DNA from 3 places in the Actimicrobium sp. CCI2.3 genome. Region 3 is predicted to be linked to each of the others. Evidence: predicted binding sites of a transcription regulator. Region 3 holds the regulator's gene; each other region holds the start of a gene.
What was found. The regulator sigma-54, encoded in region 3, starts transcription at its own class of promoters, with help from an activator protein. The targets are predictions, from matches to a motif close to TGGCANGNAANCTGCTTT.

Region 1 (9,699 bases), on a different contig from region 3:
GCAGGCTTGGCAAGCGCAGACGGATGACATTGAGACGGTGATAAAGATCTTCGCGAAACAGTCCTTCACGCACACGCTGCTCAAGATTCTGATGCGTCGCGGCGATCACGCGCACGTTGGCTTTCATTGGCTGATGACCACCCACACGATAAAAATGGCCATCGGACAGCACACGCAACAAGCGCGTCTGCAAGTCGAACGGCATGTCACCGATCTCATCGAGAAACAAGGTGCCGTTTTCGGCTTGTTCAAAGCGGCCACGCCGGCTGGCCTGGGCACCGGTAAAGGCACCGCGTTCGTGACCAAACAATTCGGACTCGAGCAAGTCCTTGGGAATTGCCGCCGTATTCAAGGCAATAAAAGGTTGCGACGCACGTGGACTGTGCTTGTGCAAGGCCCGTGCAACCAGTTCCTTGCCGGTACCCGATTCTCCGGTAATGAGCACGGTCACATTCGATTGCGACAAGCGACCGATCGCGCGAAACACATCCTGCATCGCTGGTGCCTGACCGAGTATCTCCGGCGTTTCTGCGGGCGCTTGCTCAACGCTGGCTTCACGCAAGCTTTCATCAAGGGCACGCCGAATTAACTCGACGGCTTTTTCGAGATCAAATGGTTTGGCCAGATATTCAAAAGCGCCGCCCTGAAATGCGGCAACAGCAGAATCCAGATCCGAAAAGGCGGTGATGATAATCACCGGCAGACCAGGATGCTTGGTCTTGACTGTCTGCAGCAATTCGAGGCCAGAACCGCCAGGCATCCGGATGTCAGACACCAAGACTTGCGGCGTATCGTGCTGCAACGCATCGTTGGCATCGCGTGCGTTGGAAAAACTACGGGTCGCCAGATTTTCACGCGCCAGTGCTTTTTCAAGCACCCATCGTATTGATTCGTCGTCGTCTACAATCCAGATTGGTTTCATGATTTCTTTGGTGTCCACGTCAAGTAGCCGCACCCTCAGTGCTGGCTACGATCCGTACCCTGGGTCTCAAGGTAGCGGTATCAATATCCTGAAATCCGTGCATCCCGGCCGACTTTCGCATTCGATCACACCGGAATGCTGCTGAATGAAAGTCTGGGCCAGTGTCAACCCTAATCCGCTACCGCCCTCTCTGCCTGACACCAGCGGAAAGAAAATACGGTCGCGAATCTCGGTCGGGATGCCGGGGCCATTGTCGAGGATATGCAAGTCTAGTGCCAGCCGATAGCGCACCTTCGCCAGCGTCACTTGCCGCGCCACGCGCGTCTGCAATGTCAGCACTGCATCGCCCTGCCGAATCCGTTCGGACAGCGCATACGAGGCATTGTGGGCGATGTTCAGGACCACCTGGATCAGCTGCTCCTTGTCTCCGCGAAAATCCGGTAACGACAGGTCGTAGTCACGCCGAATTTCCAGGCCACTCGGAAACTCGGCCAGGATCAGGCTCCGTACGCGTTCGCAGACTTCATGGATATTGACATCACCGACGATGTGCGGACGCCGGTGTGGTGCCAGCAAGCGGTCAACCAGTGTCTGCAACCGGTCGGCTTCCTTGATGATGACTTGCGTATATTCGCGCAATTCTTTCAGGTGCCGCTCCGGCAACTCGAGTTCGAGCAATTGGGCCGCGCCACGAATGCCGCCCAGCGGATTCTTGATTTCGTGCGCGAGGTTGCGGATTAGCTCCTTGTTGGCCAGGCTCTGATCCAGTAGTCGCTCTTCGCGGTCAAGCTTGAGTTGCTGGACGTTTTCACGCATCTCGATGAGGACCGGTGAATCGGGATTGTCCAGTGCGGTGACCACCACATGGACCTGTAATGATTCTCGCCCGATGCGTTGCAGCGTCAGGTCTTGCCGCTTTTCGGCGAACTCATGGGCAACCGCTTGCCTGAACACGGTTTCAAGTTTGTCGCCGTTGACGAACAGCTCAAACAACAGATGCTGCTCCAACAAGCGAAAGGAGCTTTCCAGCATATTTTCAGCAGCGGCATTGGCGTAAGAAATACGCCCTTCGGCATCGAGAATGACAACAGCCGAGGCGAGCAAGTCGAGACCTGCAACAGAACTAAAGGGAATTTTCACGATGATCCAGACAGGCAGGCCACGTTACGCAGCCTGGTTGATACACGCTACGGCATCACTTGAGATTGCCGAGCTCGCGTTTGAGGGCTTCGATATTTTTTTCGGTGCGGCCGATTTCTTCCTTCATGCCAGCCACGCGTGCCAGATACTTGGCGTAATTGCTTTCGTCACCCAGGCGTTCTGGCTCGCCGCCGCTATAGTCTTTCTTCAGTACGGTCAGTTTGCCTTCTTCAGACTTCAGTTCATCAAGCAGTATCTGACGGCGATCACTATCGCGCGCTTTCTGGGTTCCGCTATCTATTTTCGGAAAATCGCCCGAGTCGCTCCTGGCGGTCGCGCCGGAAACAGCCACAGGCGCACGCTTCGGTGTCGCAATGATCGTCATGCCTGGCAATTCGATTTTTTTGCAGCCTCTGGTGATGCCGGTGTTCTTGTATTCCTTGTTGCCACGCTCGTCGACACACAGGAATACCTCACTCTGTGCCTGCGCCTGATGCATGCACAGCGAAAAAAGGATGAGGCTTAAGACAGGGAGTTTCATAAATTTCATTTGAGGAACTGATGACACGGACTCTCAGTTTAGGACAAGAGGCTGACCAATACAAACGATGTTCGAGACACCACGCCGGCATACGACACAGACACCGTAAAAGTAAAGATGGGCGAGAATATCTCGCCCATCTTTGTACTGCACGTCAGCCAGTCAACGTATTACATCGAATAGTACATATCGAATTCGACCGGATGCGTCGTCATGCGGAAGCGTGTGACTTCCTGCATTTTCAATTCGATGTAGGCATCGATCATGCTGTCGCTGAAGACGCCACCGCGCGTGAGGAATTCACGGTCGCTGTTGAGGTTCTCGAGTGCTTGCTCAAGCGATGAGCAGACTGTCGGGATCAATGCGTCTTCTTCTGGCGGCAAGTGATACAAATCTTTCGAGGCAGCTTCGCCTGGATGGATCTTGTTTTGCACGCCATCCAGACCGGCCATCATCAGCGCGGAGAAGCACAGGTACGGATTGGCCAGAGGGTCCGGGAACCGTGTTTCGATGCGACGGCCTTTAGGATTCGGCACATGCGGAATACGGATCGAGGCCGAACGGTTGCGGGCCGAATAAGCCAGCTTGACCGGTGCTTCAAAACCAGGCACGAGACGCTTGTACGAATTCGTACCTGGGTTGGTGATCGCATTGAGCGCCCGGGCGTGCTTGATGATGCCGCCGATGTAATACAACGCAAACTCGGAAAGCCCGGCATAACCATCACCAGCGAACAGGTTCTTGCCATCTTTCCAGATCGATTGATGGACGTGCATCCCCGAGCCATTGTCACCAACGATAGGCTTAGGCATGAAGGTTGCCGTCTTGCCGTAGGTGTGGGCAACATTCCAGACTACGTATTTCAGGTTCTGGGTCCAGTCAGCGCGCTCGACGAGTGTCGAGAAACGGGTGCCGAGTTCATTTTGTCCTGCACCAGCGACTTCGTGGTGATGCACTTCAACCGGGATACCCATGCCTTCGAGGATCAGCGACATTTCCGAACGCATGTCTTGCATGCTGTCGACCGGAGGAACCGGAAAGTAACCGCCTTTGACTGCTGGACGATGGCCCGTGTTGCCGCCTTCAAACTTTTCGCCCGAGCTCCATGATGCTTCTTCAGAATCGATCTTGACGAAGCAACCGTCCATGCCGATCTTCCAGCGCACGCTGTCAAAGATGAAGAATTCTGGCTCAGGACCGAAATAGGCGGTGTCGCCGAGGCCGGAGGATTTCAGATAGGCTTCAGCGCGCTTGGCGATCGAGCGCGGATCACGGTCGTAACCCTTGCCATCCGATGGCTCGATGACATCGCACTGCATGAACATCGTTGTTTCTTCCATGAATGGATCGATGTTTGCGGTATTAGGATCCGGCATCAGGATCATGTCCGAGGACTCGATACCTTTCCAGCCAGCGATGGAGGAGCCGTCAAATGCATGCCCCGACTCAAACTTGTCCATATCAAAATGGGAAACCGGAACCGTTACGTGCTGTTCTTTGCCGCGCGTATCGGCGAAGCGGAAGTCAACGAATTTAACTTCGTTGTCTTTGGCCATTTTCAGTACTTCTGCTGCCGTCATTGCCATGCGTATCTCCTCTGATAGATCAATAAATTCAAAAATATGCGAGATGGTCGTGAACCGAATGATTGCATGCGAAAGTAGTCAACAGCAAGCTACGAACGTCCCAAAACTCAGCGTGAAATAATAGCAGATTCCGTAGCAGGTTCCATGCCACCGCGAGTACGAATTACGTCCCACCTGATTCTGGCAGAACCCGGCAAGATGAGGAGGCATCCGGCAATTTCTTTACTTTTCGGTTGCAGCCGACCCGAAGAGCGGTACCACAATGGTGCCAAAATCATGCCAAATTTTTATATTGGTGCACTTATGTTTTATTCCTCGAAAAATGCACCAACATAAACAGGCTTAATAGACATTCCCCTCAACCTCTCATGATTGGATTTCAGAGATGACATCACCCGAAAAAATATTGATCAACGCCCGGGAGCGAGGTCAACACCATACCTTGCCCTATGCCGGGGCTGTGACACCGGTTGAAGCGTTCGAATTGCTGAAAGCGAACCCAGACGTCCGACTGGTGGATGTAAGGACCCATGCCGAACGTGACTGGGTTGGCAAGGTCAGCATTGCAGAACACCAGCACCTGTCCGTGCAATGGAGCTTGTACCCGGGATCGGTTCCGAATCCCGACTTCATGGACGAACTCCGTGTCGCGACCACCGAGGAAACCCTCATTGTGTTCCTGTGTCGCTCCGGTGTGCGCTCGCGCCACGCAGCGAAACTGGCGACCGAATCCGGCTATCTGCATTGCTTTGATATATTGGAGGGCTTCGAAGGCGACCGCGATGCGGACGGACATCGCAAGATGGTCGCTGGCTGGTGCAAGGCAGGCTTGCCGTGGATAGGTGCTTAACGATTTGCTGTAAGTCGACAATGCGGGTTCGCACAAAGTGACGATGACTACGCAAACCGTATAACTCTTCGGCGCAGGATAGCGGGATCGAAATCTGATTGGCCTTTTCTTCAATCTGGTTGAGCCGGCCGATCTGGCTGGCATACACCTCCTGGCGCTGGAGTGGTGCGACCTCTTCGATGGCCTGCGCCACGGCTCGCAACTGGCCGTCCCGGCGAAACCGCCGTGACCGGACTCTCCCTGCGTACAACGATGGCACGATCCGTGAAAGAGGAATGCAGAGTGCACCGACGGCGACGTCGACAACCCGCATGCACTCCATGAAGCCGGACAACCAGAACGGAAAGTCATTCTGCAGGAATAGGGGTCCCGCTTTATAGAACCTTGATGCAGCGGCCGCGACCGGAACCTCCGTGAAATTAGCCGCCGGAAACTCATTGCGTTTTTAAAACCAGCCAGCGCGACCATGAATAGTCGTCGCCGCCTCAATGAACAATCGACCAGCGCCGGATGAATCGATGCACGCGCAACCAGGGTTGCGGTGGGCGCGATGAGCGGGTAATCACGGGAGGGCAAGTCGCGTCCCAGAGAGCATCAACTCGTAGCGGCACTTTCACCGGAAATCACTGCGGTCAATTGCACCGGCGACGACATGCCCCGTCGCGACCTGTATTTTTCACCGTCTTCCGTCAGAAAGCGTGTCCCCAACGCAAACCAGTCCTCCCTGGTGAGCACCTCCCCAACCAGAGACATCAATGAATTCTCTTCCTTGACCAGTCGCTGATGCATGCTTTCGCAATAGCGTTCGGCGGTCAAAAAGAAAGGCTGGTGGTCGCCACTACTGACGCACCGGTGCACATAGTGTTGCAGCGTCGACAAACTCCGCCAGGCCGAAAGACTGAGCATCTCAAGCTCCTCGACCAGCGAGTCGGCCTCGTCGGTCGAGCAGCAGAGAACGGGGATAACATGCCTCTCGATCTTGCGTGCATGGAGGTACTGATCGAAGTGCTGTAACTGGTTGATCATTGACACCAGCGTCGGCTGATCAACGCACTCTTTCCGGCACTGGATTGACTCCAAATAGCGCCGGAGGCGGGCAAGTATCGTGCACGCATTTTTTTGCTCAAACCGGATGGCAAGCAACGAATAGGTAGCAGTGAGCATGACGACTCCTGAAGCCTGCCACTCGCTTGACGGTGGCACAAGTTTGAATAGGTAAATTCTCACCAGCGACAGATACTTCCCTACTGCGTGTCGATCACGGGCACACAAGTATAGGAAAAATACGCGACAAACCGATTGATATAAATCAGATCAAGGAAACACTGCAAAAAACATTTTTTGATTTTAGTGTACTGAATCGTTATTTTATTCCAGCTTGACGGCGTGTTCGCGCGTGGCATGAAAAGTCAATAATGGCCAGCGCTCCTGGGTGTGCCTGAGATTGACGCCTGAGGTCGCCAGATACGCCATATTTCCAGCAGCATCGTAAGCAACATTGTGACCGGCAGCCGATTTCTCGAAGTCAGCAATGGCACGCTTGTCTTCGCCCGTGACCCAGCGCGCACTGCTGATACTGGTGCCTTCGAATACAGCGTCGACGCCATACTCATTGAGCAAGCGACTGGCCACCACTTCAAACTGCAGCACACCAACCGCACCCAGAATCAGCTCTCCGGTATGAACCGGCTTGAAGACCTGCACCGCGCCTTCTTCACCAAGCTGCTGCAAACCTTTATGCAATTGCTTGATCTTTAGCGGATTGCGGATCCGTACCGAGCGGAAAAAGTCTGGCGCAAAATAGGGAATCCCGGTGAACTGCAACAGTTCGCCCTCTGAGAAACTATCCCCAATCTGCATGTTGCCGTGATTCGGCAAACCGATGATGTCCCCGGCATAGGCTTCCTCGACTTGCTCGCGGCTCGCAGCCATGAAAGTCACGACGTTCGACACTTTAATTTCACGGTTCAATCGCAGGTGCTTGATCTTCATGCCGCGCTCGAAACGCCCTGAGCAAACGCGCAGGAACGCAATCCTGTCGCGGTGCGCCGGGTCCATGTTGGCCTGAATCTTGAACACGAACCCCGAAAAAGGCGTTTCGCCCGGTTCGACCGAACGCACGCTCGCATCGCGCGGACGCGGCGCAGGTGCCCAATCCAGAAGGGCATTGAGGATTTCCCGAACGCCAAAATTATTGATCGCCGAACCAAAGAAAACCGGCGTCTGCGTACCCGCCAGAAATGCAGTCAGGTCGAATGGATGGGACGCGCCATGCACCAGCTCGACCTCCATTTTCAGTTGTTCTATCTCACGCGGAAACATCTCGGCAAGGCGAGGATTATCAATGCCCTTGATGACTTCGAATTCCTGGTCGGCGCGCGCGTCGCCCGGCGCGAACAGCAAAATCTCGTCACGCAACAGATGATAGACACCACGAAACGCCTTGCCCATACCGATCGGCCAGGTTACCGGTGCACACTGGATATCGAGTACAGACTCCAGTTCATCGAGCAACTCAAGCGGATCGCGCGTCTCCCGGTCCATCTTGTTCATGAAAGTGATGATCGGTGTACTGCGCATGCGGCAGACATTGAGCAGCTTGATGGTTTGCGTCTCGACACCTTTGGCCGCATCAATCACCATCAGCGCCGAATCCACGGCGGTCAGCACCCGATAGGTATCTTCAGAAAAATCCTGGTGACCCGGCGTATCGAGCAAATTCACGACATGGTCGCGATACTCGAACTGCATGACGGAACTGGCGACCGAAATGCCGCGCTGCTTTTCAATTTCCATCCAGTCGGACGTGGCATGGCGACCGCTCTTGCGTGCCTTGACGGTACCAGCAAGCTGAATCGCGCCTGAAAATAGCAATAATTTTTCGGTTAGCGTGGTCTTGCCGGCATCGGGATGAGAAATGATGCCAAAAGTGCGCCGACGCCCGCCTTCCCTGCGAATCAGTTCAGCAGGTACGTTGCGTGCTGCTGCAGGAGACGGTTCAGCCGTGGCATCTGCATCGGTGTAAGGTAAATCGTGATTGCTGGCCATGGGACGTTCCTGCGGAAAAGGGGAAGAGTCTACCGGCTATGGTCCGCGAAGTCGAATCCGCCGATCAAAACAACCATGCGGCTAAAGCCAATAGTTGAAAAACCCGTGCAACTTGCGTGCACGGGTTTTTCCGGGATACCAATTTACAGTGCTTTAGTTACGAGGATTTAACGATACGCGGAGCCGGAGACGTTCGCCTGGATCGTAGGGCATCACGCTGGTGTAGGTGCGACCGTTGTATTCATAAGTGACGGCATACCCATTGGTGCGTGACTGCCAGTTATCGACGGTACGGCATTGGCGCACCACTTGTTCCGACGGTTGCTGGTTGGTGTTCTCAACCCGGTCACCGACGATGGCACCGGCAATTGCACCGGCCGCCGTTGCTGCAGTCCTGCCGCTACCGCCACCAACCTGATTACCCAGTAAGCCACCTGCCAGCCCGCCAAGGATGGAGCCGCCGATATTGCGCTCCTGACGTTGGCCCTGTACGTACTCATTGTGGCACTCTTGCTGCGGTTGATTAAATTGCTCGACTTGCGGAACAACCCGTACTACACGGGCTGTGTCTTCGAAATCAGCTGCAAACACTGTGCCGGAAAACGCACCGGCAAGTAAAAAAGCAACCGTGGTCTTTAATGATGTTTTCATGACTTCCCCATTGTTTTTGATGTGATCAGTTTAAGTTGGCATTGCCGGACCGATGTTGCCGCCGAGGGGGATATTGTAATGACTTGTGTCGAAAAACGCCTGGTCCGGGATTTTTTGCAACGAGCGACTAAGCCTTCACGCCTTTCATTTCATGTTCGACGCTGTTGGAGCTGTCACCGAGTTTGCTGGCCCAGGCTTTTTCAAAATAACCTTTTTCCGCATCGCTCGGCTGCAATAGCCAAATCACCAGCAGAGTTCCTTTGTGGTCATGGATTTGCCAGATTTTGGTAATGAAGTCAGTATTCTGAAAATAATCGGCAAGTCCAACCACATAGCCATAAACCCGGTTGAGTCGTTCGATACGATCAGGCTCGGTACTGGCACTCGTTGCGGTAATGGTGGGGTGATCCAGAAACATGCGGTCTCTCCTGATAAAGCCGACTGCGGAAACAGTCAGACGGGCGTGTTGAAAAGTATAAGCGGATCATCCGTTGCATGGCTATGTGCATCGATCGCTATGAGCCGAAATGAGACTGTGCAATCCAGTCAGCCCGCGTGAATGGACGTTCATGCCCTGACAACTTCAGCGCGAACTCGGTCAACATTTCCTGGGTCGGTGCTGGCTCGGCAAATGACACCCAGAATAATCCGATCAGCGACAGCACGACGACCCAGCCATTAATGGCCGGCAGTATGAGCGATGAGGTACTCCGCAAGAATATCCAGCTGATTGCCGTACCGAGCAAGGCACCGCTAGCGGCTTCAGAAACAGAGTGTGCATCAACGATGACGCGGGATACGGAGATCAGCAGGGCGATACTTAGTCCGACAGCGAAGCCTGCCAACCTGCCCCATTGACGACTGCCGTTGAAAGCCAGACATCCGATGATGGGCAATACCGCCGTGGCACGCATTGCATGTCCGCTAATACCGGTGAAATCGATGGCAGCGATGCCAGCAC
Region 2 (9,699 bases), on a different contig from region 3:
CAGCGTGCTGCCGTCGTGCCAGGTGGTCAGAAAATACAATGCGCTGCGTTGCTCGGGCGTGATCACCTGAACAAAAAATCGCGCCACGGCGCGGCGCGCCAGCCATTCTTCATGCGCAAAAGCGGCGCGTTCCTGCGGGTCGCTGCCGCAGCCCGGTTGCAGGGTTTTCAGGACCAGTGCACGCTGCGTGCGCAAGTCGGTGACCCGATAGAGCAGCGTGCTGCGCGAGTCGTGCAAGACGCTGTCGATCCGGATGCCGTCGATGACCTGGCCGGGCTTGAAGCGCGGCGGTACCGGTAGCGCTTGCAGGCTCGACAGCGTATCCCGCAAATTCTGTTCCGGTAGCGCATCGATGCGCAGCACCATGGCGCTGGCATTGTCGCCGCCGCCGGCGTCGAGTGCGGCTTGGACCAGCGCTGCCGCGCAGGACTCAGCGTCGCATTTTTCTTGCGCCAGCCCGGACACATGGCTGCTGATATCGCGGTCGCGCAAGGCATTCCACACGCCGTCGGTGACCAGCAGCAGCACGTCACGCACCTGCAGTTCGCCCATGCCATGATCGACCGCTAGCCGCGAATCGAGACCGATGGCGCGCGTCAGTACATGCTGCATTTCCGGTTTGTCCCAGACGTGGTCGGTGGTCAGTCTGGTTAGCGTACCGGCGCGTAGCAAGTACAACCGGCTGTCGCCGACATGCGCAAAATAATAGAAGCCGCCGCGCAGCACCACGCACGTCAGCGTGGTGGCCATGCCGGTCAGTTCGGTGCGCACCGAGCCCTGATGCTGAACCCAGCTGTTGGTCGCCGTCAGAACCCGGTCGAGCGCTTGCGATACCGGCCAGGTATCCGGCGTCGCGTAGTAATCCGACAGCAAGCCGCGCACCGTGTATTCGGCCGCCTCGCGCCCGCCCTCATTGCCCGAGACGCCATCGGCAATGGCCGCCAGCACGCCCTTGGTCAGCAAGTCCGGCTCGCGCGGCGTGACGACGCCGACGAAATCTTCGTTGCGCGCACGCGGTCCGGCCTGCGTCGCGTGACCGATGGCGAGGGTCAGTCCCATCGGTCAGATCGTGGCATTGGTCATGGCGGCGCTGCCCCATGTTGTGCGCCAGCGCCCCTTGACCAACGACAGGCCGATCAAGGCAATGACGGCCAGTGCGGCAAAGATCGTCAGGCCGACCTGATAACTGCCGGTCATCTGTTTTGAAAAGCCGAGGCTCGAGGCCAGATAAAAACCGCCGATGCCGCCGGCCATGCCGACCAGTCCGGTCATCACGCCGATTTCCTTGCGAAAGCGTTGCGGCACCAGCTGGAACACCGCACCGTTACCCGTGCCCAGCGCGAGCATCGCACCGACGAACACGATGACTGCCGGTACGGCCGAGTCCAGTCCTAGGCTGGCAATGAACAGGAAGATGGCGGCGAGGACGTACATGATCGACAGCGTCTTGATGCCGCCGATGCGGTCGGACAAGCGGCCACCCATTGGTCGCACCATCGACCCGGCAAACACGCAGGCCGCCGTGAAGTATCCCGCCGTCACCGGCGACAATCCGTACTGGCTGTTGAAGTAAATCGTCAGCGACGAGGCCAGTCCCGAAAAGCCGCCAAAGGTCACGCTGTAGAAGAACATGAACCACCATGCATCCTTGTCCTTGAGCACTTGCATGTATTCGAGCATCGACTTCGGCGGCGGTGCCGATGGCGCATCCTTGGCGAACACCATGTACACCACCAGCGCGACGCCGAGTGGAATCAGGCACAGGCCGAAGACATTTTGCCAGCCGAACGCCAGTGCCAGCGTCGGTGCGAACAGGGCGGCGAAGGCCGTGCCCGAATTGCCGGCACCGGCAATACCCAGCGCTGTGCCCTGATGCTCGGGTGGATACCAGCGCGAGGCCAGGGGTAACGCCACTGCAAATGCGGCACCGGCGACACCGAGAATGACGCCGAGCGCCAGGATGCTGTGGTAGCTGTCAAGCTGACCTTGCCAGGCCCAGACCATGCCGGCAATCACGATGACCTGGCCGATGGCACCGGCACGTTTGGGTTTCAGATGATCAACCAGCACGCCCATGACGATACGCAGCAGCGCACCGGCCAGCAGCGGAGTGGCAACGATCAAGCCTTTTTGGGCAGCGGTCAAACCGAGGTCTTTGGCGATCTGCACGCCGAGCGGACCGAGGATGACCCAGACCATGAAGCTGAGGTCGAAATAGAAAAAGGCGGCCAGCAGGGTGGGCGTGTGTCCGGCTTTCCAGAAGGAGGTTTTTTGCATGATGGCGGGACCGCGGTGAGTGGAGATGCATCAGCTAACGCAAGCCCTGTGCCATCTAAAATTTGCTGCTTTGATCGATTGCGCGTGTTTGCCGGTGCGTTAATCCACGTTGCACCAAAGAGTGCGGAAGTGCGCCTGATTCGAGTGCGTTTTTGTCCGGACGTTGGTGCGCCGCTGCCAATCTTCATTGGCACCGCTTTTGCTTAGAGTGAACAACGCACGTCGCAAGGCGACGACAAGAATTCACGAGGACTCAAATGAAGAAGCTCAAACTGGTCATGGTCGGAAACGGGATGGCAGGTGTGCGTACGCTCGAAGAGCTGCGCAAGATCGCCCCGGATATTTACGACATCACGGTGTTCGGCGCGGAGCCGTATGCCAATTACAACCGCATCCTGCTGTCGCCGGTGCTGGCCGGCGAGCAAACTATCAAGGACATCATGTTGAATGATGTCGACTGGTACGAAGACAACGACATCACGCTGCACCTCGGCAAGAAGGTCGTCACGATCGACCGCATCAAGCGTTGCGTGATCGCCGACGATGGCACCACCGCCGAATACGATCGCCTGTTAATGGCCACCGGCTCCAACCCGTTCATGTTGCCGGTACCGGGCAAGGACCTGGCGGGCGTGATCTCGTACCGCGATATCCACGACACCAACGCGATGATCGCCGCTTCCGAAACCCACACCGATGCGATCGTTATCGGTGGTGGTTTGCTCGGCCTGGAAGCCGCTAATGGCCTGAAACTACGGGGCATGAACGTCACCGTCGTCCATCTGCCCGAATGGCTGATGGAGCGTCAGCTCGATCCGGTCGCCGGCAAGATGCTGCAAAAATCGCTCGAAGACCGTGGCCTGCATTTCCTGCTCGGCAAAAACACCCAGGAGCTGATCGGCGTCGATGGCCATGTCACCGGCATCCGCTTCACCGACGGGTCGGAAGTGCCCGCACAGCTGGTCGTGATGGCAGTCGGTATCCGCCCGAACACCACGCTGGCCGAAGCCAGTGGCCTGTACTGCAATCGCGGTATCGTCGTCAGCGACACGATGCAAACCTACGATCCGCGCGTCTATGCGGTCGGTGAATGTGTCAACCATCGCGGCACGGCCTACGGCTTGGTCGCACCGTTGTTCGAGATGGCCAAGGTCTGCGCCAACCACCTCGGCAATTTCGGCATCGGCCGCTATCAGGGCTCGGTCACCTCGACCAAATTGAAAGTCACTGGCATCGATCTGTTTTCGGCCGGCGAATTCATGGGTGGCGAGGGCACCGAAGAAATCATCCTGTCGGACCCGATAGGCGGCGTCTACAAAAAGCTGGTGGTGCGTGGCGACAAGCTGATCGGTGCCTGCCTGTACGGCGATACCGCCGATGGCGGCTGGTACTTCAGCCTGGTCCGCGAAGGCAAGGACATCACGGAAATCCGCGATACGCTGATGTTCGGCGAATCCAATCCGGGGCGTCCGGGTGATGTCGGCCATGAAGGTTTTACCAAGGCAGCGGCAATGCCGGACAGCGCCGAAGTCTGCGGCTGCAACGGCGTGTGCAAAGGCACCATCGTCAAGGCGATCAAGGAAAAAGGCTTGTTCACGCTCGAAGACGTGCGCAAGCACACCAAGGCATCGGCGTCGTGCGGATCATGCACGGGCCTGGTCGAGCAGATCCTGATGTTCACTGCTGGCGGTGATTATTCGCAAGCCACCAAGAACAAGCCAATGTGTTCGTGTACTGATCACACGCATCAGGAAGCACGCGACGCGATCCGCGCCGAGAAGCTGTTGACGATCGCCGACACGATGGGCTTCATGAACTGGCGCACGCCGAACGGATGCGCGAGTTGCCGTCCGGCGCTGAACTACTATCTGATTTCGACCTGGCCGCATGAAGCCAAGGACGATCCGCAATCGCGCTACATCAATGAGCGCGCCCACGCCAACATCCAGAAAGACGGCACCTTCTCGGTGATTCCGCGCATGTGGGGTGGCGAGACCAATGCCTCCGAATTGCGCCGTATCGCCGACGTGGTCGACAAGTTCAAGATCCCGACCGTGAAGGTCACCGGCGGTCAGCGCATCGACTTGCTGGGCGTGAAAAAAGAAGATTTGCGCGAAGTCTGGAGCGACCTTGGCATGCCGTCCGGGCTGGCGTATGCGAAAGGTTTGCGGACCGTGAAGACCTGCGTCGGCTCCGAATGGTGCCGCTTCGGCACGCAGAATTCGACGCTGATGGGCCAGCAACTGGAACGACAGTTGGCGCTGATGTATTCGCCGCACAAGGTCAAGCTGGCGGTGTCCGGTTGCCCGCGCAATTGTGCCGAATCCGGCATCAAGGACGTTGGCGTGATCGGCGTTGATTCGGGCTGGGAAATTTATGTTGGCGGTAATGGCGGTATCAAGACCGAAGTCGCGCAGTTCCTGGTCAAGCTGAAAACCCACGATGAAGTACTGGAATATACCGGTGCGTTCTTGCAGTTGTATCGCGAGGAAGGCTGGTATCTCGAGCGTACCGTGCACTATCTGGCGCGGGTCGGCCTCGACTACGTCAAGCAGCGCATGATCGAGGACCACGTCAATCGCAAGGAACTCTACGAGCGCCTGTTATTCTCGCTCGATGGCCAGCCTGATCCATGGCACGAGCAGGCAAAAGCCCATGTCGACGTGCGCCAGTTTGCGCCACTGACCGTCTGAACCCGAACAGGAACACTCTCATGAATCAATGGAAAATCATTTGCCGGGTCGACGATATTCCGGTCCTCGGTTCCCGCATCGTGCAGCGCGAAGGCAAGGTGCCGGTCGCGATTTTTCGCAATACCGAAGACAAGGTCTTTGCGTTGCTCGACAAGTGTCCGCACAAGGGCGGGCCGCTGTCGCAAGGCATCGTGTTCGGCGAGAAGGTCGCCTGTCCGATGCATAACTGGAACATCGAACTGGCCACCGGCTGCGCGCTGGCTCCCGACGAAGGGTGCACGCAGACCTTCAGCGTCCGCATTGACAATGGCGACGTCGCCCTCGACCTGCAGGAGCTGGCGGCTGCATGAGTGAACCAACCAGCGCCGGCGCGCGTCGCGAGACCAAATCAACTTGCTGTTATTGCGGTGTCGGTTGCGGTGTCCTGATCGAAACGACGGGTGCGCACATTACCGGCGTGCGCGGTGATCCCGATCATCCCGCCAACTTCGGCCGTTTGTGCACCAAGGGCAGCACGCTGGCGCTCAGTGCGCAACCGCTGCTGCAGCAACAGGTGCGCGCGCTGGTGCCTGAAATGCGCAGCGATCGCAGCTTGCCGCGTGCCGCGGCGAGCTGGGATGCAACGCTCGATGCGATGGCGCACAAGTTTGCCGATACCATCCGCACGCATGGTCCCGACAGCGTGGGCTTTTACATTTCCGGCCAGTTGCTGACCGAGGATTACTACGTCTTCAACAAGCTTGCCAAAGGCTTGATCGGGACCAATAACGTCGACACCAATTCGCGCTTGTGCATGTCCAGCGCCGTGGCTGGCTACAAGCAAACGCTGGGCGCCGATGCGCCACCGGCCTGCTACGAAGACATCGAACAGGCCGAGCTGGTTTTCATCGTCGGCTCGAACATGGCGTACGCGCATCCGGTCCTGTATCGCCGGCTCGAAGAAGCGCGCAAGAACAACCCGCAGATGAAAGTCATCGTCGCCGATCCGCGCCGCACCGACACCGCGCGCGATGCCGATCTGTTCCTGCAGATACTGCCCGGTACCGATGTCGCGCTGTTCAACGGCATGCTGCACTTGTGCCTGTGGGAAGAGCTGACCGATACCGCCTTCATCGATGCGCACACCGACGGCTTTGCCGAACTCAAGCGCACGGTGCGCGATTACACACCCAAGTTCGTGGCCGACATATGCGGCATCAGCGAAGCCGATCTGGTCACGGCGGCGCGCTGGTTTGGCGAATCGAAAGCGGCCTTGTCGCTGTACTGCCAGGGCCTCAATCAATCGGCGTCAGGCACTGCAAAAAACGCCGCGTTGATCAACCTGCACCTGGCCACGCATCAGATCGGCAAGCCCGGTGCCGGCCCGTTTTCACTGACCGGCCAGCCCAATGCGATGGGTGGGCGCGAAGTCGGTGGCATGGCCAATTTGCTGTCGGGGCATCGTGATCTTGGCAACCCGGCGCATCGTGCTGAAGTCGCTGCATTGTGGGGTATCGATGACGTACCGGACACACCCGGCAAGACCGCCGTCGAACTGTTCGAGGCAGTGCGCAGCGGCCAGATCAAGCTGTTGTGGATTGCCTGTACCAACCCGGCGCAATCGATGCCGGACCAGAAACTGGTGCGTGAAGCACTGGTCAATGCCGAGCTGGTGATCCTGCAGGAAGCCTATGCCAGCACCGCCACTGCACCGCATGCCGACGTGCTGTTGCCGGCGACTTCATGGGGCGAGAAGGAAGGCACGGTCACCAATTCCGAGCGCCGGATTACACGTCTGCATGCCGCCATTGCCGGCCCTGGCGAAGCGCGCCATGACTGGCAGATCGTGGTCGATTTTGCGCAGCGGCTGGAAAAATTACTGGGTCGGGACAAGTCGCTGTTTGCGTACGATAGCGCCGAATCGATCTGGAACGAACATCGCGAGTCCACGCGCGGACGCGACCTCGACATCACCGGATTGTCGTATGCGATCCTGGCCGAACAGGGGCCGCAGCAGTGGCCGTATCCGGCCGGTGCAACGACGGGCAAGCTGCGTCTGTACGAGGACGGGATTTTTCCGACGGCGAGCGGCCGTGCCCATTTTGTCGACACGCCGTACAAGCCGGTGGTCGAGCCGATCGATGCGCGCTTTCCGTTTCGCTTGAACACGGGGCGTCTGCGTGACCAGTGGCATGGCATGAGTCGCACCGGTACCGTCGCGCAACTGTTCGCGCATGCGGCCGAACCTTCCATCGTGATGGCGCAGGCCGACATGGACCGGCGCATGATTGCCGAGGGGGACATGGTGCACGTGACCAGTCGGCGCGGTTCGCAAATTTTTCCGGCGCAGGCTGGCGACGACATGCGCGCCGGACAAGCCTTCATTGGTATGCACTGGGGCGAAGAATATGTCTCCGGACGTGGTCACGCCGGGGACGGATCACATGGGGTCAATGCACTGACCTCGCCAGCACTGGACCCGAGCTCGAAGCAACCCGAACTCAAACATGCCGCGATCAAAATTTTGAAGGCCGAATTGCCGTGGCGCTTTGTCGCGTTCGGATGGGTAGAGCCGGATCAGGTGCTGCAGTTGCAGGCCGCGTTGCGGCCGTACTTGCGGCAATTTTCGTATGCCTCGTGCACGCTGTTCGGACGCGACCGGGTCGGGGTGTTCTTCCGTGCTGCGGACGATTATCCGGCCGCAGCCGAACTGACGGCCGCGATCGAAGCGCTGTTCGGTATCGCCGGTGAAACGGTGCTGCGCTACGACGACAAGCGGCGCGGCAATGCGCGCCACATCCTCTTGCGTGATGGCGCGTTGCACGCGTTATCGCTGGCCGGTGATATCGCCGCCGAGCGCTGGCTCAAGGAATATCTGGAAAGCGCGCAACCGGTGGCGGCGTTGGGGCGCTTGCTGCTGCAACCGACCTCGGTGGCACCGCAGGGTTTCCGTTCGCGTGGCCGCATCGTCTGCAATTGCCTCAATGTGGCCGAGACCGAGATCAACGAGGTACTGGAAGAACTGGAGGGCCCGCCGGAAGCGCGATTGGCCGCGTTGCAAGGACGACTGAAGTGCGGTACCAGTTGCGGTTCCTGTGTGCCCGAGCTGAAAAAAATCATCGTCATGCGACCTGTTGCAGTGGTTGCATCGGTCTGAGTTGATTTGGGATGGCACGCTTCGGTGTACCCTTCGGCTATGGAAAATAGTCAACTGCAAGAGCCGCTGGCGGCGGCGCGTTTCATCAAGGTGATTGGTCGCGGCAAGGACGGTGCGCGTAGCATGAACCGGGATGACGCGTGCCTGTTATATGGTGCCATGCTCGATGGCCGGATATCGGATCTGGAACTCGGTGCGGTGCTGTTATCGATGCGCATCAAGGGCGAATCGATTGACGAGATCGCCGGATTCCTCGATGCCGCCGAAGCCTCGTTTGCGCCGTTGTCGGCACCGGCCGATGGGCAGTACGCACCGATCGTCATCCCCAGTTATAACGGTGCGCGCAAGCTGCCCAACCTGACGCCGCTGCTGGCGATCTTGCTGGCGCGACAAGGTGCGCCGGTGCTGGTGCATGGCGTGCTGCAGGATGCGGGGCGCGTCACCACTGCCGAGATTTTCGCGGCACTGGACATGCCGGTGGCGCAGAGTATTGCCGAGGCTGAAGGCCGTTTTTTGCAGCACGCACCGGCGTTCCTGCCGATTGATGTGCTGGCACCAAAGATGGCGCGTTTGCTGTCGTTGCGGCGCATTCTTGGCGTGCGCAGTTCGACCCACACGCTGGTCAAGATCATTCAGCCTTTTCAGGAACCGGTATTGCGGTTGTCGTCCTACACCCATTCCGAATACCTCGACATGCTCGGACGCTACTTCACCACCCTTGCGCCGGCGCAGCGCGGCGATGTGTTCCTGATGCGTGGCACCGAGGGCGAAACGGTCGCCAGCGTCAAGCGTGCGCAAAGCATCGACTGGTTTCACGAGGGCCAGCGCACCACACTGGTCGAAAAGCAACTGGTCGCCGACGCCGCACCGGACGTACCGGTCGAGCGCGACGCCCAGACCACCGCGCTGTGGATTCGACGCGTACTGGCAGGCGAGCTACCGGTGCCGGCGGCCATCAGCGAACAGGTCACGCAGTGTTTGCAGGTGGCGAAGATGGTGCGGGAACGTCGCGCTGTTGAGTGTACCGTTGACTGAACCGATGCTTGATTGAATGGTGTGCAATGGAATTGCACGCGATTCAATGGATGCCAATCGGCATGCTGCGTCATGGACCAGTCTGCCGGTCGTCGTGGTTGGCTAAGTGCAAAATTGACTCTGACCCTGTTTATTATTTATCAAATTGACTCTGACCCTAGTTGTTTAAGGCATTCACGGACGTGAGCTGGAATCACACTTCGCGCGCGGGCTGTTGCTTCAGCATTTCCAGGATCGTTTGGTCAGCGTCTCCGAGCTCGTACGACATCAATCTCGGGGGTTGGAGGTGGTCGAATGACGACGTCAAGGAGCCTTGCCACGAACCCTCCGAGGGGAACGTGCCGGGCATGGCATTGACGACTTCCCTGTACAAATCGTTGATGCCGTTAGTCCCTGCCGTAGTGGTGCGTACTACCTGAGGGGTGTAGCTGCATAGATTGACGAAGAGGTTGATGAACTCCATGTAGTGCATGTACACAGACTTCAACGACGAGATAGTGCGCAGGAGTTGCAATCGGTTGTCGACACTGTCGGATGCCTCTACACGCTGGTCCAGTG
Region 3 (9,699 bases):
AGCGTTTCTGCATCGTCGCCAGGGTCGCTTGTGCGAACGCACACTCGTCACCGGCCAGTGAGTCGGCGATCTGCGTGACCGAATCGAATCCGAAATGCTGCGCAATGCGCGATTGATTCTGCGCCAGTTTGCTGCCCGCCGGATCGCAAGCGATGGCGAACGGTTCGGCATAGGCACGGATCGCTGCACGCAGGTCACCACCGGAAAACTGATCGACTAATTCCTGCAGGCCCGCCAAGGCACTGGACGGAAGGAACAGGTCAGCCAGTCCCGCATGGAGTGCATCGGCAGCCCCAATCATCTCGCCGGAGACCCCGAGGTAGGTGCCAAGTTGTCCTGCCGTGCGCGACAGGAAATAGCTGCCGCCAACATCCGGGAACAAGCCGATATTGACTTCTGGCATCGCCATTTTTGTTCGTTCGGTAACGATGCGAAGCCGGTTCTGCACACCGCTTTGCGCCAGCCCCATGCCACCGCCCATGACGATGCCGTCCAGTACGGCGATCCAGGGTTTCGGATAAAAATGGATCAGATGGTTGAGGGCATATTCTTCGGTGAAAAAATCTTCCAGCGCAGCACTGCCGCCTTGCGGGGTGGACGTACCGGCCTGATGGAAAAAGCGGATATCGCCACCGGCACAAAATGCTTTTTCGCTGCTGCCCCTGATCAGCACGGCGTGCACCGTCGCACTGTCGCGCCAGTCCAGCAGGATACGCGTCAGGTCGCGCACCATCGCGAGCGATAACGAGTTGAGGGCCTTGGGGCGATCCAGTGTGATCTGGCCGGTCGTGTTCTTGATCTGGGTGTCGATGAGTGCGGTCATGGTCGGGATTCGTATTCGGTTGTGCACAAGTCAATTGCATGAAATCAAAAAGGGCGCAATCAATGCGCCCTAAGTGGAATGTGCCAGTTTGCCCGGCAGCGGGTTCGATCAGGAGGAAACGATGGCAACAACCGGTTCAGGGATGTGCTTGATGGCGTCGTGCTGATGATCCTGCAATTTGGTTTTGTACTTGATGACCTGGCGATCGAGCTTGTCGATCAGCGCATCAATTGCGGCATATAAGTCCTCCGCAATACTCTCGGCGTGCAAGTCTTTGCCGCGCAGATGCAGGTTGATTTCTGCTCGCTGCCGCTTTTCTTTTTCCGGGAGTTTTTCTACCGTCAGGATGACGGCAATATCAATGACATGGTCGAAATGGCGCTTGATACGCTCAAGCTTGCTTTGCACATATTCACGAATGGCAGGGGTCACTTCGAGATGATGTCCACTGATTGTGAGATTCATACAGCGCTCCTTTGAATAATGCCGATGGAGGTTCGGAGCCGGACCCGCTACGGATGGGGTGCTTCGAACACAGCGACAGTACAACACGACAAATGAAACTACAGAAACTACAGAAACTACAGGGCCTTGCGCAGGTTGACGGGGGGAATTTTCAGGGCTTCGCGATACTTTGCGACCGTACGCCTTGCTACCACCATACCCTGTTCTCCCAGCATGTCTGCGATTTTACTGTCAGAAAATGGAATCTTCGGGTCTTCGGCTCCTATCAATTGTTTGATGAGTGCCCGTATTGCCGTTGAAGAGGCTTCACCGCCTGTTTCAGTGGCAACGTGGCTGCCAAAAAAATACTTTAGCTCGAACATGCCATGTGGAGTCAGCATGTATTTCTGGGTGGTCACACGGGAGATAGTGCTCTCGTGCAGACCGAGTGTATCAGCAATTTCGCGCAAAACAAGGGGGCGCATGGCGACCGCTCCATGCGAAAAAAAGTTCCGCTGTCGCTCCACGATGGCCTGCGCGACGCGCAGGATGGTGTCGAATCGCTGGCGCATATTTTTGATCAGCCACTTGGCTTCCTGCAGCTGTGACGTGAGCGATCCATCCCCTTTGCTTTGCTTGAGAATGTTGGCGTACATCGCATTGACCCGCAGTCGCGGCATCACATCATGGTTCAGCATGACCTGCCAGCCGCCCTTGGTGCGCTTGACGATCACGTCCGGCACCACGTAATCGGACGTACCGCCGCCGAAGATCGCGCCCGGATGCGGGTTGCACTGGCGGATCACACTTTGGGCTTCGCGCAGGTCTTCATCATCGCAGTCGAGGGCTTTTTTGAGCTTGCTGAAATCACGCTGCGCAAACAGTGTCAGATGGTTGTCGACGATGGCTAACGCCATGCGTCGGGTGACCATGGCGATGTCGGGGAAGCGCTTGATTTGCAGTGCCAGACATTCGGACGCATTGCGTGCGCCAACGCCGGGTGGATCGAAACTCTGTAGCAGTTTCAAAGCGATAGTCAGCTCTTCAGGCTCGATCTCCAGTTCAGCTGGCAAGCGCTCGAAGATGGCGTCTAGCGTGTCTTCGAGGTAGCCATTTTCATTGAGTGCATCGATCATCAATTCGACCAGTGCACGGTCGCGTTGATTGCTTACCGTGACGCGCATCTGCTCGAGCAAAAATTCACGTAGCGTCGATTCGTGCGCCTCAAGCTGGGGTCGCGCATCGTCGTCTTCCGGGGCTTTGGAAGTGCGCGCGACATCGTCGAAACTCCAGTCAGAATCGGTACTTGGCGTGGCGTCGCCGGCATCGACCTGGTCCGATGCCGGAGCGTCCGATTCGGATGGCGACGGTGCGGCGTTGGCGTCTTCGCTGGCACCTTGCTGGCGAATGCCATCGGCCCCGAGTGCGCCATCGGCCAACAGGCGCACCGAGTGATCGAGCGGATCGTCGAGTCGCTCCAGCAGCGGATTGTCGGTCAGCATTTGCTCGAGCTCCTGATGCAGTTCCAGTGTGGATAGTTGCAGCAGACGAATCGATTGCTGCAGTTGCGGGGTGAGCGCAAGATGCTGGGAGGTACGGAGCTGGAGGGATTGTTTCATCGTTGACTGTGCCTACATCCGGAAGTGTTCGCCCAGATAGACCCGTCGCACCGATTCATCGGCGATGATGGCATCCGGTCTTCCGCTGGCCAGTACCGCTCCCTGGTTGATGATGTAGGCGCGATCGCAGATGCCCAGTGTTTCACGCACGTTATGGTCGGTGATCAGGACGCCAATGCCGCGCTCTTTCAGGAAGCGCACGATGCGCTGGATTTCGATGACGGCAATCGGATCGACACCGGCGAACGGTTCATCGAGCAGCACGAAGCGCGGGTTGCTGGCTAGCGCGCGGGCAATTTCCACGCGTCGGCGCTCGCCGCCGGACAACGACAACGCCTGGTTGTCGCGCAGCTTCTCGATCTGCAGATCTTGCAGCAAGGTGTCGAGGCGCTCATTGATGACCTTCTTGGTCAATGACTTGCGCTGCTCGTCAACCTGCAGTTCCAGCACGGCACGGATATTTTCTTCGACGGTCAGCTTGCGAAAGACCGACGCTTCCTGCGGCAGGTAAGACAGTCCCAGCACTGCCCGCTGGTGGATCGGCAGACGCGAGATATCGACACCATCAAGGCGGATTTCACCGGCATCCGAAGGCACCAGGCCGACGATCATGTAGAACGAGGTGGTCTTGCCTGCACCGTTCGGTCCGAGCAAGCCAACCACCTCGCCGCTGGCGACATCGAGCGAGACATCGCTGACGACTTGCCGGATGCCATAGCTTTTCTTCAGGCCGGTGACGATGAGTTTGCTGCTGTTATCGATGAAGGAATCAGCAGGCGTCGCTAGGGCGTTGATCATTTTTGGGTGTCCGGAGTGGCGGGTGCGCGCGGCTGGATCACGGCCTTGATCCGTCCGGCACCGGCCTTGCTGTCCTGTCCTGCCGGCGTGTTATTGACCGAGAAAAATTCGCTGCGACTATCGTACGAAATGAATTCGCCTTCGACTTCGTCGGTTGGCGTCGTGCCATTGAGTCGGCGCATCTTCGCCCTTGAAAACAATTTGACCAGTTCGGTCTTGCCATCGTATTCGATGCGCTCGGCTTCTCCTTCGATCCACAGGTCAGCGCCGCCATCGCGCTTCTGGCGAAAGCTGGCCAGGCTCCCGGCTGCGGCATACAAGGTGGCGAACTGATAGCCCGCTGCGTCCTGTACCACCACCACGCGTGCGGCTTTCATGAGCAGCGTGCCGCGGGTGACTACGACCGCGCCGGTGAACGTATTGACTTGCTTGACGTCGTCGTAAGCCATCTGGTCGGCATCGACGACAGTGGGTTTGGTGGAGTCGGCTTTTTCAGCATGCACGGCTGGCACGATGGCCGCATTGAACATGAATAAAAAAACGAAAAAAAGCGATTTCATGAAAATTCCTGGTGGAGGGTACGAAAAAAAGTCGGGCAAGACATCAGCGCACCGGTGCAGGTGGAAATACGCCGTGCACCCGGTTGGCCAGGTCGAGCTGGCGGGTGGCGTTGTTGGCGACCATGCCCGTGCCATTCAGTAAGTTTTTACCCATCAGCATTTTGACGGGCTTGTCGGTTTTCATCACGTCGTCGTTGGGCAGTAGCAAAAGATACTCCGACGTGAGATGAAAATTCTGGGTGGTGCCTGATGCCGGTCGGTCGACATCGACGTTATCGATCATCTGTACTTCGGTGTTATCGCTATTGACCAGCGCGCGCTCCGAGCGCATCACCATCGGTGGCAAGTTGTTGGCGAGGTGATAGATCACCGGCTTGGTGATTTCATACGAGTCGTCGCGTGGCAGATGGGTCAGTACATCGCCGGAAATGTTGTAGCGCGCAGTGCGGGATTTCGCCATCTTGACGAAGGTGAAATTTTTCACGTAGTAGTCGGGTGCGCTGCGTGGCGTGTCTTGCAGATCCGGCCCCCCCGTTTTGCGCAGCACCTCGAGCACCCAATAACTGCCAAGCACCAGTACGATGCCCAGTGCGATCAGCAGCCAGAGCCGCAGGCGATTGGCAGAATTTTCTGCGCTCATGACAGGTACGGTGCCAGCGCCGCCTCATAGTTGCCCTGGGCGCGCAGAATCAGGTCGCACAATTCACGCACGGCACCGGTGCCACCTGGTGCGGAGGTGATGTAATGGACGCGCTGACGCACTTCGATATGCCCATTCGGCACGCTGGCGGCAAAGCCCGCACGCAACAGGATTGGCAGATCGATGACGTCGTCGCCAATGAAGCCGCACTGGTCGGCGCTAAAGCCGGTCTGCTGCAACAGCTGCTCGAAACTGGCGCGCTTGTCATGGCTGCCCTGAAACACATGCGTGATGCCAAGGTCGCTGGCACGGCGCTGCACCAGTGGCGACTGACGCGCACTGATGATCGCCGTGTCGACACCCGATTGCTGCAACAGGCGGATGCCCTGGCCATCGAGCACATTGAAAGTCTTGATCAGTTCGCCCGCGGCACCGAAATGCAGGCTGCCATCCGTGAGCACGCCATCGACATCGAAGATCATCAGCCGGATCCGGGCTGCGCGTGTCATCACGTCGTCGTGGTGGTCTGTCATCAAATCACCTTCGCGCGGGTCAGGTCGTGGATGTGCAACGCACCAACCAGCTTGCCGGTTGTGTCGGCGACCAGTAACTGATTGATGCGCAGTTCTTCCATGAGCTGGACGGCATCGACGGCCAACTGGTCGGGACCGATCGTGCGTGGATCGCGATGCATCACGTCGGCCACCGTCAAGCGGGTGAAGTCCTGCACATGTTCGATCAGGCGGCGCAAGTCGCCGTCAGTGAATACCCCGATCGGGCGGAACGACTCGTCCACCACGGCCGTCATGGCCATGCCCTTGCTCGTCATTTCAGCCAGCGTGTCCGACAGGGAGGCCGTGACCAGCACGGCCGGAATACCACCACCGCTACGCATCACGTCGCGCACATGGGTCAGCAAGCGTCGTCCGAGCGCGCCACCAGGATGTGAGCGGGCAAAATCTTCAGGAAGGAAACCGCGCGCATCGAGCAGTGCCACCGCCAGCGCATCGCCCAGCGCGAGTGCCGCGGTCGTGCTGGCCGTCGGTGCAAGATTGAGCGGACAAGCTTCCTTGTCGACCGAGACATTCAGATGCACGGTCGCGAGCAGCGCCAGGCTTGATGCATCATCACCGGTCATGGCGACCAGTGTCGCGCCCATGCGTTTGATGCTCGGCACGATGGCCATCAATTCGGCCGTTTCACCGGAATTGGAAATTGCCACGAACACGTCATGCTGACTGACCATGCCCAGATCGCCGTGGGCTGCTTCTGCCGGATGTACGAACATCGCAGAAGTGCCCGTCGAGGCCAGTGTCGCGGCGATCTTGCGTGCGATGTGTCCGGATTTTCCGATGCCCGACACGACGACACGACCGGTACAATTTAGCAGCAGACAAACGGCTTGTGCAAAGCACGCAGCCGTGTTGCTATGACTGTCGGATAAACGGGCTTTTAGTGTCAGCAAGGCATCGGCTTCGATTTGCAGGGTCTCGCGGGCGAGCACCAGCGCACGTGCAGCACGCTCTGCATCGAAGGCGTCGGGGACGGGTTTTTGTTGGGGTACACTCATGCCGGAAAGTATAAACGAATTACCAAAGCAAAAATTCTGCCAGCGATAACTAAAATAGTGGCTCGCGCTAGATGAAAGGACTGATCCCCGCTCATGCACTCCGCGCTCGAACTCACCTTGCTGTTACTTGGCGCTGCCGTACTGGGCGTGGTTGCCTTTCGCATGATGCATTTGCCGCCGATGCTGGGCTATCTGGCCGTCGGCATCGCCATTGGTCCGCACGGACTCGGTTGGGCCGAAGACACGGCCACCACGCATACACTGGCTGAATTCGGCGTCGTGTTTCTGATGTTTTCGATTGGCCTGGAATTCTCCCTGCCTAAACTTTTTTCGATGCGACGTACCGTCTTTGGCCTCGGCATGGCACAGGTGCTGCTCACCATCCTGGCCACCATGTTGTGCGGCTGGGGCACCGCGCGCTTGCTGCCGCAAGTAGCCGACATCAGCTGGGGCGCCGCCTTTGCGCTGGGTGGTGCGCTGGCGATGTCGTCGACCGCGATTGTCTCGAAAATGCTGACCGAACGGCTCGAGCTGGAAAGCGAACATGGCCGTCGCATCATCAGCATTCTGCTGTTCCAGGATCTGGCGCTGGTGCCTTTGCTGATCCTGGTACCGGCGCTGGCGGAGGCACCGAAAGACATTGCGGTGACGCTTGGCTGGGCCGCGCTGAAAGCGGTTGGCGTGCTGCTGCTCTTGCTGGTGATCGGCCAGAAGTTGATGCGCAGCTGGTTCCGGATTGTGATCAAGCGGCGCTCGCAGGAATTATTCATGCTCAACCTGCTGCTCATTACACTCGGTGCCGCGTGGATTACCGAACAGGCTGGCCTGTCGCTGGCGCTGGGTGCCTTCGTCGCCGGCATGCTGATTTCGGAAACCGAATACAAGCATCAGGTCGAGGAAGACATCAAGCCGTTTCGCGATGTGTTGCTCGGACTGTTTTTCATCACCATCGGCATGTTGCTCAATATCCGGCTGGTCATCGAAAACTGGTGGCTGGTGCTGTTGCTGCTGGCCGCGCCGGTGCTGCTGAAGTTTGTCCTGATCACCGCGCTGGCACGCCTGTTCGGTGCCACAACCGGGGTCGCGTTGCGCACCGGCCTGGCGCTGGCACAGGCTGGCGAATTCGGATTCGTGCTGCTCAACCAGGTCGGTGGCTTGCAGCTGATCGACCCGTTCATCGTGCAACTGATTCTTGCGTCGATGGTGCTGTCAATGCTGATCGCGCCGTTCATCCTGGCCAATGCAGACGCTATCGTCATGAAGCTGTCGGCCAATGAATGGATGATGCAATCGGTCGCGCTGACCCACATTGCCAGCCGCACGATGACGACGCAAAAGCACGTGATTATTGCAGGCTTCGGACGCAGCGGGCAGAGTCTGGCACGCCTGCTCGAAGAAGAAAAAATTCAGTATCACGCGCTCGATCTCGATCCCGACCGGGTCCATGAAGCGCAGGTCTCGGGCGCGAATGTCTCGTACGGCGATGCGGCGCGGCGCGAGTCGCTGGTGGCGGCAGGTATCCATCGGGCGTCGGCGCTGGTGATCACGTATGCCAGCACGCCATCCGCGCTGAAACTGCTGCATCTGGCGCAGGAACTGGTACCGGCCTTGCCGGTCATCGTCCGCAGTCACGACGATACCGACCTCGATCAGTTGCGCGCGGCCGGTGCCGCCGAAGTGGTGCCGGAAGCACTCGAAGGGAGCCTGATGCTGGCCTCGCATGCGCTGGTGATGCTCGGAGTACCGCTGCACCGTGTCGTGCATCGGGTGCAGAGTGCGCGCGATGAGCGCTACGCGTCACTGAGGGGGTTTTTTCATGGCGACAGCGATGTCGAGGAAGATGCCGAGCACCTGCACGTACGACTCCATTCGGTTACGCTGGACCGCTACGCGAAGGCGGTCGGCAAGAGTCTGGCGGAACTCGGCCTGCAGGAATTTGCCGCAGACATTACCGCGATACGGCGCAGTAAAAGCCGCATCGACGTGACGCCGGCGACCATCCTGCAAGGCGGCGATATCATTGTGCTGCGCGGTACCGCCGAGAGCGTGGCGCGGGCCGAGAAACGCTTGCTCAAAGCCTGACGCATCCCTCCGTGCCGCTTCTGCGTATTTACAGGACGAACAGGACGAACAGAACGGACTTTTTCCACTCTATTTTTATGACAGGTTACTGATGGCCATGGCAACCAAAATCCTGCTGGGTAGTGTCGTGACATTGCTGCTGGCAGGTGCGTTGAGCGCATGCTCACCGCTGCGCGTCATCAATGCCGTGACACCCGGCAGCACTTCTGAAAAAACGCACGACATCAGCTACGGCAACGATCCGCGCAACCGGCTTGATATTTACCGGCCACGCGATGGCAACGGCGCGGCACCAGTCGTGGTGTTTTTTTATGGCGGTAGCTGGAATTCGGGCTCGCGTGAGGATTACGCCTTCGTGGGCGAGGCCTTGGCGCAGCGCGGCATCGTCGCGGTGCTGGCCGATTACCGGCTGTACCCGCAAGTCCGTTATCCGGCCTTTGTCGAGGATTCTGCCGAGGCAGTCGCCTGGACCTTCAAAAATATCCAGCGCTTTGGTGGCGACCAGAAAAAAGTCTTTGTGATGGGGCATAGTGCCGGTGCCTACAACGCCGCGATGGTGGCATTGGACGGACGCTGGCTGATCGCGCAGGGTGCGTCGCCGACCGCTTTGCGCGGCTGGATCGGACTGGCCGGCCCGTACGATTTTCTACCGATCGAGAATCCGGATGTGCGGCCGGTATTTTTTTATCCCGATTCACCGCCGCAGTCACAGCCCGCCCGACACGTCACGCCGGCTGCGTCGCCGGCACTGCTGGTTGCCTCGCACGCCGACAAGATCGTCAATGCCACGCGCAATACCGGCGGCCTGGCCGATAGCCTGCGCGCCGCGAAGGTGCCTGTCGAAGAAGTGTATTTCGACAGCACCAGCCACGCCAGTCTGATCGGTGCGTTTGCATGGCCGCTGCGCGGGTTGGCTCCGGTACTCGACAAGGTCGTGGAGTTTGTCGACAGCGACGGCGGACGTGACGTAAAAATAGCGCGCTAAAAACAGCGCGCTATCCGGGGTCTGACTGGGTGCGTGTCAGGCCTTTTTTTTCTTCAGTAGCGGTCCGAGATAGTGACCCGTAAAGCTGGCCGGATTCATTGCCACTTGTTCCGGTGTCCCCGTCGCAATGATCTGGCCGCCGCCCGCGCCACCTTCGGGGCCGAGGTCGATGACCCAG

Region 1: a site for sigma-54 is predicted at 4,322-4,339, ahead of glnA (type I glutamate--ammonia ligase). Genes of this name have one in related genera too.
Region 2: a site for sigma-54 is predicted at 2,466-2,483, ahead of nirB (nitrite reductase large subunit NirB). Genes of this name have one in related genera too.

What each region holds. Positions count from the first base shown of each region.
Region 1 covers NZ_JASJWR010000023.1:39,864-49,562, forward strand. The annotation lists gene ntrC (nitrogen regulation protein NR(I)) at 1-922, opposite strand, end outside; gene glnL (nitrogen regulation protein NR(II)) at 989-2,062, opposite strand; gene QN370_RS13610 (DUF4124 domain-containing protein) at 2,118-2,603, opposite strand; gene glnA (type I glutamate--ammonia ligase) at 2,774-4,189, opposite strand; gene QN370_RS13620 (rhodanese-like domain-containing protein) at 4,575-5,039, shown strand; gene QN370_RS13625 (hypothetical protein) at 5,634-6,203, opposite strand; gene QN370_RS13630 (peptide chain release factor 3) at 6,408-8,087, opposite strand; gene QN370_RS13635 (glycine zipper 2TM domain-containing protein) at 8,241-8,738, opposite strand; gene QN370_RS13640 (hypothetical protein) at 8,866-9,156, opposite strand; gene QN370_RS13645 (phosphatase PAP2 family protein) at 9,254-9,699, opposite strand, start outside.
Region 2 covers NZ_JASJWR010000033.1:9,237-18,935, forward strand. The annotation lists gene QN370_RS16845 (bifunctional protein-serine/threonine kinase/phosphatase) at 1-1,059, opposite strand, end outside; gene QN370_RS16850 (nitrate/nitrite transporter) at 1,063-2,277, opposite strand; gene nirB (nitrite reductase large subunit NirB) at 2,535-4,970, shown strand; gene nirD (nitrite reductase small subunit NirD) at 4,991-5,320, shown strand; gene QN370_RS16865 (molybdopterin-dependent oxidoreductase) at 5,317-8,106, shown strand; gene ybiB (DNA-binding protein YbiB) at 8,146-9,141, shown strand; gene QN370_RS16875 (hypothetical protein) at 9,335-9,699, opposite strand, start outside.
Region 3 covers NZ_JASJWR010000011.1:27,681-37,379, forward strand. The annotation lists gene QN370_RS08065 (enoyl-CoA hydratase/isomerase family protein) at 1-823, opposite strand, end outside; gene hpf (ribosome hibernation-promoting factor, HPF/YfiA family) at 932-1,288, opposite strand; gene QN370_RS08075 (RNA polymerase factor sigma-54) at 1,405-2,886, opposite strand; gene lptB (LPS export ABC transporter ATP-binding protein) at 2,899-3,684, opposite strand; gene lptA (lipopolysaccharide transport periplasmic protein LptA) at 3,681-4,244, opposite strand; gene lptC (LPS export ABC transporter periplasmic protein LptC) at 4,288-4,884, opposite strand; gene QN370_RS08095 (HAD family hydrolase) at 4,881-5,417, opposite strand; gene QN370_RS08100 (KpsF/GutQ family sugar-phosphate isomerase) at 5,417-6,454, opposite strand; gene QN370_RS08105 (cation:proton antiporter) at 6,548-8,536, shown strand; gene QN370_RS08110 (alpha/beta hydrolase) at 8,628-9,521, shown strand; gene uvrA (excinuclease ABC subunit UvrA) at 9,558-9,699, opposite strand, start outside.